One region of the Companilactobacillus bobalius genome, then DNA from elsewhere that is predicted to be linked to it. Evidence: predicted binding sites of a transcription regulator. Region 1 holds the regulator's gene; the other holds the start of a gene.
What was found. Region 1 encodes HrcA, which represses chaperone genes, less so after heat shock. Its sites were predicted from a motif close to TTAGCACTCNNNNNNNNNGAGTGCTAA; they were not measured.

Region 1 (3,430 bases):
TATGTAAGAACATTAGCAGTTGAATTCGGTCGCATCTTAGGATATCCCGCTTTTATGTCCCAACTTACACGAGTAAAGAGTGCTGGCTTTTCAATTGGGGAGACCTTCACTTTGAGACAAATTGAAGAGATGCTTGAGAACAATGATACAAGCTTTTTAAAATCAATTGATGAGGTCCTGAGCTATGTCCCTAAGCATGAATTAACAGATGAAGAGTGGGAAGTACGTGTATCGCATGGCGGCTTCTTAGAACCGGAAATCGATTCAGATATAGAAGATCGTTTGCGAGTTCAAAGAGCAGGAGTAACCAAAGCACTTTACAAGTATGATAAAGTAAGAAATATGTGGATTCCAGATTTAATGTTATTAAATAATAAATAAAAGAGATTGAAAATGCAGATTATTAAAGTTAAACATCCGCTTCTCAAGCAGCAACGTCCAACTGAGGACACAGTTTTGATCATGGGTTTTTTTGATGGGGTACATCTTGGTCATCAAAAGGTTATCAAAACAGGGGTAGAGCTTGCTCAGAAGCATGGATTAAAATCAGTGTTATTGACCTTTGATCGTTCGCCCAGAACGGTGTATCAATACGAAAACGATTATAAATATCTTTCGACAATGGACCGAAAAGCTGAGTTAGTAGAAAAGCTTGGAGTTGATCAGCTCTATTTTGTTGAATTTGGTCAGACGTTTGCACAATTGAAACCTCAAGAGTTTGTTGATCAATATATGATTGATTTAAACGCTAAATTTGTCGTAGCTGGCTTTGATTATACGTATGGGAAGAAAGATGTTGCCAATATGCAGACCTTGCCACAGTACTCACACAATAAATTTGAAATTGTAACTGTACCAAAACAAGTTTTAGATGATCAAAAGATTGGCTCTAGTGCGATTAAGAAATTTATTTCCGAGAATAAAGTAGAAGAAGCCAATAAATTTTTAGGCTACACTTATCAGAATCAGGGAACGGTGGTTCATGGATTACAACGAGGTCGAACTTTAGGTTATCCAACAGCTAATTTGGCAACCGAGGGTAATCAGTTAATTCCTTCAATTGGGGTTTATGCCACAAGAATTAAGGTCGGCGATACTTGGTACAATTCGATGACATCTGTGGGCTATAATGTAACCTTCAAAGAGAATACTGGAGTTACAATTGAAACTAATATTTTCGATTTTGACGCTGATATTTATGGTGAGCATGTGGCACTAGAATGGGTTAAATATTTACGTGGTGAAGTTAAGTTTGATGGAGCAAAAGGTTTAGTCAAACAATTGGAATTAGATAAGATTAATTCGCTTAAAGTTTTACCAAAAAAAAAGAGAACTTGAGTAAATGACAATAGAGATGTCATCAAGAGTTCTCTTTTTTGATTTCTGAAACTTTTTAGCAAATAATTCCAAAAATTGGGCGTGCATACTTGACACTATAGGGATAGATTGTTATATTTTACATTGTTAGCACTCAGGTATGAATAGTGCTAAAAAGGAGGACGGTATAATGCTATCACAACGTCAAGATGCAATCTTGAGAGAAGTCGTGCGCATATTCACAGATACCGGCCAGCCGGTTGGTTCGAAGACATTGATGAATGAATTACCTTTTCATGTAAGTTCTGCGACAATCAGAAATGAAATGGCAGTGCTTGAAGAAGTGGGTTACCTCGAGAAAACTCATCTTTCATCAGGCAGAATTCCTTCAGCGATGGGATATCGTTATTATCTGGATCATCTGGTACAACCAACTAGTGTACCGCAAGATATAGCACAGAGAATTGACGATGACTTTGGTAAAACATATCATCAAATTGATGATATTATCGAACAATCTGCCAAGATTTTATCTCATCTAACTAGTTATACAGCAATCACATTAGGACCGGAGAGCAGTTCAGTTCTTTTAACAGGTTTTAGAATCGTTCCCTTGAATCCACATCAACTTATGGCAATCATTGTCACAAGTGATAATAATGTTGAGAATAATATTTATACAATCGATGATGATTTTGATACTTCATTAATTGAAAAGATTGTTAACATTGTAAACGATAAGTTAGTTGGACAGCCTTTGCCTAAAGTTGTTCAGATGCTTCATACCGATGTTCCAGCAATTCTTTCCGAATATATGTATTCAACTGATGGTTTGTTGGATATGATGGATCAGCTCTTTAAGAAGGCTGGTGCTGAGAAGTATTACGTTGATGGACAATTGAATTTGTTAAATTATGCTAATAATGATGATCTATCGCAAGTTCAATCGTTGTTCTCAATCATCAATCAAAGTACTGATTTAAGAAAATTGATTGATCCAAGTATTTCTGACGATGCCATTAAGGTTCGTTTAGGAAGTGAACTTGGGAGTGATGCATTGAAGAATTACAGTATTATTACTGCTAATTATGATGTTGGTCATCATGGTAAAGGTGTTATTGCTTTATTAGGGCCAACGACAATGCATTATTCACAGTTGATAGGTTTACTTGGTGAGTTCAGAGTTGAATTAGCCAAAAGATTAATTGATTATTATTCAAGGTATGATGATTCTTGAAATTTAGGAGGAAGTAATGGCAGATAAAGAAAAAGATCAAGATTTGAAGACTGCTAAAGAAGCAGCTCCCAAGACTGATAAGAAAGCTGATAAAAAATCAGCTAAAAAGGATGCTTTGGTTGATCCTAAAGATAAAGAAATCAAAGATCTTAAGGCTAAGAATGATGAGTTGTCAGACAATCTCTTAAGAACACAAGCTGAACTTCAAAATATGAACAAGCGTCATAGTAAAGAAGTTGCTAATATTCTTAAGTATGATGGTCAAAAATTGGCAACTGAGATTCTTCCCGTTATTGATAATCTTGAACGTGCCTTGGCAGTTGATGCTGACGATGATGCCAGTAAGCAACTTAAAAAAGGTATTGAAATGGTTCAACAACATATGGCTAAGGCATTGGAAGATAACCATGTGATTGTTATTGACAATGCTGGTGAGAAATTCGATCCAGCAGATAGTCAAGCTGTTCAAACTGTTCCTGCTGATGATAAGCATAAGAAGGATACAGTCGTTCAAGTTTTACAAAAGGGTTATAAATTAGAAGATCGTGTACTTCGTCCAGCAATGGTCGTTGTTGCTCAATAGTAAATAATTAAATAAGAAAATTAAAAGAGGTTAAGGTTTATGTCAAAAGTTATTGGTATTGATTTAGGTACTACAAACTCTGCTGTAGCCGTTCTTGAAGGCGGTTCTCCAAAGATTATTACAAACCCAGAAGGTGCAAGAACTACTCCTTCAGTTGTTGCTTTTAAAGACGGTGAAATCCAAGTTGGTGAAGTTGCAAAGCGTCAAGCAATCACTAACCCAGATACAGTTTCATCAATCAAGCGTCATATGGGTGAAGCAGGTTACAAGGTTACTGTAGCCGGCAAATCATA
Region 2 (3,430 bases), on a different contig from region 1:
TGGTTGATATAGGTATGAAACATGTTCGTTACCACGATCAGCAGCCATTGTGTATTGAATCAAGTCGTTTGTTCCAATACTGAAGAAGTCAACTTCCTTAGCAAATTGATCTGCCAAAACAGCAGCAGCAGGAACTTCCATCATCATTCCTAATTGAATGTCATCAGAAACTTCTACACCATCTTTAACTAAGTTAGCCTTTTCTTCTTCAAAGACCTTCTTGGCATCTCTGAACTCTTGCAATGTACCGATCATTGGGAACATGATACGCAAGTTACCAAAGGCAGATGCACGAAGCAAAGCTCTTAGTTGAGTTCTAAAGATTTCTTGTCTATCCAAACTGATACGGATAGCACGGTAGCCTAGGAATGGGTTCATTTCTTCAGGAAGTGGTAAGTATGGCAAATGCTTGTCACCACCGATATCCATAGTACGGACAACGACTGGCTTACCTTTCATTCCTTCAAGAACCTTCTTATAAGCCTTGAATTGATCTTCTTCCGTTGGAAGACTATCTGATTGCATGTATAGGAATTCTGTACGATACAAACCAATACCCTCAGCACCGTTTTCAACAACGCCTTCTAGATCATCGGGTGTACCGATATTAGCAGCAATATCAAAGTGTTTGCCATCAGCCGTAACTGAAGCTTCATCCTTTAATTTTTCCCATTCTGCTTTTTCTTCAGCAAAGTCCTTAGCTTTTTGTTGATACTTCTTGATATCATCATCAGAAGGATCAATGATAGCAGCACCGCTTAAACCATCAACGATAACTGTATCTCCGGCCTTAACATCAGTAGTGATTGTGTCAGTACCAACAACAGCTGGCAATTCAAGTGAACGTGCCATAATAGCTGAATGGGCTGTACGACCACCAATATCAGTAACAAAGCCTTTTACATACTTTTTGTTTAATTGAGCTGTATCACTAGGTGTCAAATCATGAGCAACAATGACAACTTGATGGTCAATCAATGCTGGATTTGGTAATTCAACTCCTAATAAATGAGCCATAACACGTTTTGTAACGTCACGGACATCGGCTGCTCTTTCTTGCATGTATGGATTATCTGTCATACCCTCAAAAATTGAAATGAAGTTTTCTGAGACATCATGCAATGCTTGTTCAGCATTAACACTCTTATCTGAAACTTCTTTTTCAACTGCGCCTGTAAATTCTGGATCAGCCAAAATCATCTTGTGAGCATCAAAAACTTGAGCTTCTTCTTCACCTAGAGATTCCTTAGCGGTATCTCTGATTTTTGTAAGCTCATCATCTGATGTTGAAATAGCATCCTTAAGACGACTGATTTCTGCATCAGCATCTGAAATACTTTTCTTAGTGAAAGACAAATCTGGTTGAACTAAAAGGTATGCTTCTGCAGTAGCGATACCATCACTAGCTGCAATTCCCTTAATAGTTTTAACCATTATTCTGCCAATCCTTCCTTTGTCATTGTTTCTGTAATAGCAGCAACTGCATCAGCAGCATCGTCACCATCAGCAGTAATTGTAACGTCAGCACCTTGGCCAACACCAAGTGACATAACACCCATGATTGACTTCAAGTTAACTGATTTGCCTGAGAATTCAATATTGATATCTGAACTAAATTTACTTGCTGCTTGTACTAGCATTGTAGCTGGACGTGCGTGGATACCTGTTTCTGCAATAATGTGAAATTCTTTCTTTTCCATAATTAATACCTCACCATATAATATAAAATTCTGTAGTTACACTACAAATATTCACTAATTAATTTACCATTATCTCTTATTTTTCACAAGGGCTTTGCTTAAAAAATAGCAAGATAAGTCAGGTGTGATAAGCCGTTTAACGCTTACAACCCCTGACGCTGAAAGCGTTTATATTATTAAACTTTTTCAATTAAATTTGAAAAAAATATTTTTTTCTTCTACTAAAAAGATTATTTTCTAAAAATTCAAGACTTAGCACTTGCATTAGTCGAGTGCTAATTATATACTACCGTTGTATCCTGTTCAAAAGGAAAGGTGGGGTGCGTATGCTTTGTCAGAATTGTCATAAAAATGAAGCGACAATTCATTTATATACAAGTGTTAACGGTCAACGAACAGAAATCAATCTCTGTCAGGACTGTTATCAGAAATTAAGAAATCAAGCTAACGAAGGTATGAATAATATGGCACAAAATCCATCTGGTGGATTTTCTAGTTTCGAAGACTTGTTTAACGCACTAAATGGTGCTCAACAACCTAATGCTTTCGAGCAACAAGGTCCTCAAACTCAAACTGGTGGCGGCAATGGAAATGGTCGCAGACCTAGAGGTAATGGAGTCTTAGATCAATATGGTGTCGATTTAACTGATCTTGCTAAAAAAGGTCAAATCGATCCCATTATCGGTCGTGACAAGGAAATAAACCGTGTAATTGAAATCTTAAATAGAAGAACTAAGAACAACCCTGTTCTAATTGGTGAAGCAGGTGTAGGTAAAACCGCTGTTGTCGAAGGTCTTGCACAAAAGATTGTTGATGGCGATGTACCTGAAAAGTTACAAAATAAACATGTTGTACGTTTGGATGTAGTTTCATTAGTCCAAGGTACTGGTGTTCGTGGTCAATTTGAACAAAGAATGCAACAACTAATCAATGAATTACAAAAGAATAAGGAAATCATTTTATTCATCGATGAAATTCATGAAATTGTTGGTGCTGGTAACGCTGAAGGTGGTATGGATGCAGGTAACGTTTTGAAACCTGCCCTAGCCCGTGGTGATCTGCAATTAGTCGGTGCTACTACTTTAAATGAGTATCGTACAATTGAAAAAGATTCCGCTCTTGAACGTCGTCTCCAACCTGTTCAAGTAAATGAACCAAGTGTTGATGAAACCATTCAAATTTTGAAGGGTATTCAACCAAAATATGAGGATTATCATCATGTTAAATTCTCAAGCAAAGCTATCCAATCGGCTGCTGAATTATCAGCTCGTTATATCCAAGATCGTTTCTTGCCTGACAAAGCCATCGATTTGATTGATGAGGCCGGTTCTAAAAAGAATCTCCAAATCAATCATGTCGATATGGCTGACTTAGACAACAAGATCTCTGATGCTGAAGTCCAAAAACAAGCTGCCCTTCGTAATGAAGATTACGAAAAAGCTGCTTATTATCGTGACCAAGTTACAAAGTTCCAAGAAATGAAAGATGGAGCTAAGAACGAACCAGCCGATAATAATACTGTTACTGAAAAAGATATTCAAAAAGTTGTCGAAGAAAAAACTAATATTCCTGTTGGGGAACTTCAATCTAATGAACAAGCCCAATTGAAGAATTTGGAACCTGATTTGAAGTCACATATCATTGGTCAAGATAAGGCTGTTGGTGATGTAGCTAAAGCTATTCGTCGTAACAGAGTTGGTTTTAACAAATCTGGACGTCCAATTGGTTCC

Region 2: a site for HrcA is predicted at 1,953-1,979, ahead of LKACC16343_RS06140 (ATP-dependent Clp protease ATP-binding subunit). Genes of this name have one in related genera too.

The regions. Positions count from the first base shown of each region.
Region 1 covers NZ_MYFM01000010.1:27,390-30,819, reverse strand. Annotated here, with positions in the region: gene truB (tRNA pseudouridine(55) synthase TruB) at 1-381, shown strand, start outside; gene ribF (riboflavin biosynthesis protein RibF) at 394-1,338, shown strand; gene hrcA (heat-inducible transcriptional repressor HrcA) at 1,508-2,554, shown strand; gene grpE (nucleotide exchange factor GrpE) at 2,571-3,137, shown strand; gene dnaK (molecular chaperone DnaK) at 3,177-3,430, shown strand, end outside.
Region 2 covers NZ_MYFM01000003.1:224,322-227,751, reverse strand. Annotated here, with positions in the region: gene ptsP (phosphoenolpyruvate--protein phosphotransferase) at 1-1,434, opposite strand, end outside; gene LKACC16343_RS06145 (phosphocarrier protein HPr) at 1,434-1,700, opposite strand; gene LKACC16343_RS06140 (ATP-dependent Clp protease ATP-binding subunit) at 2,027-3,430, shown strand, end outside.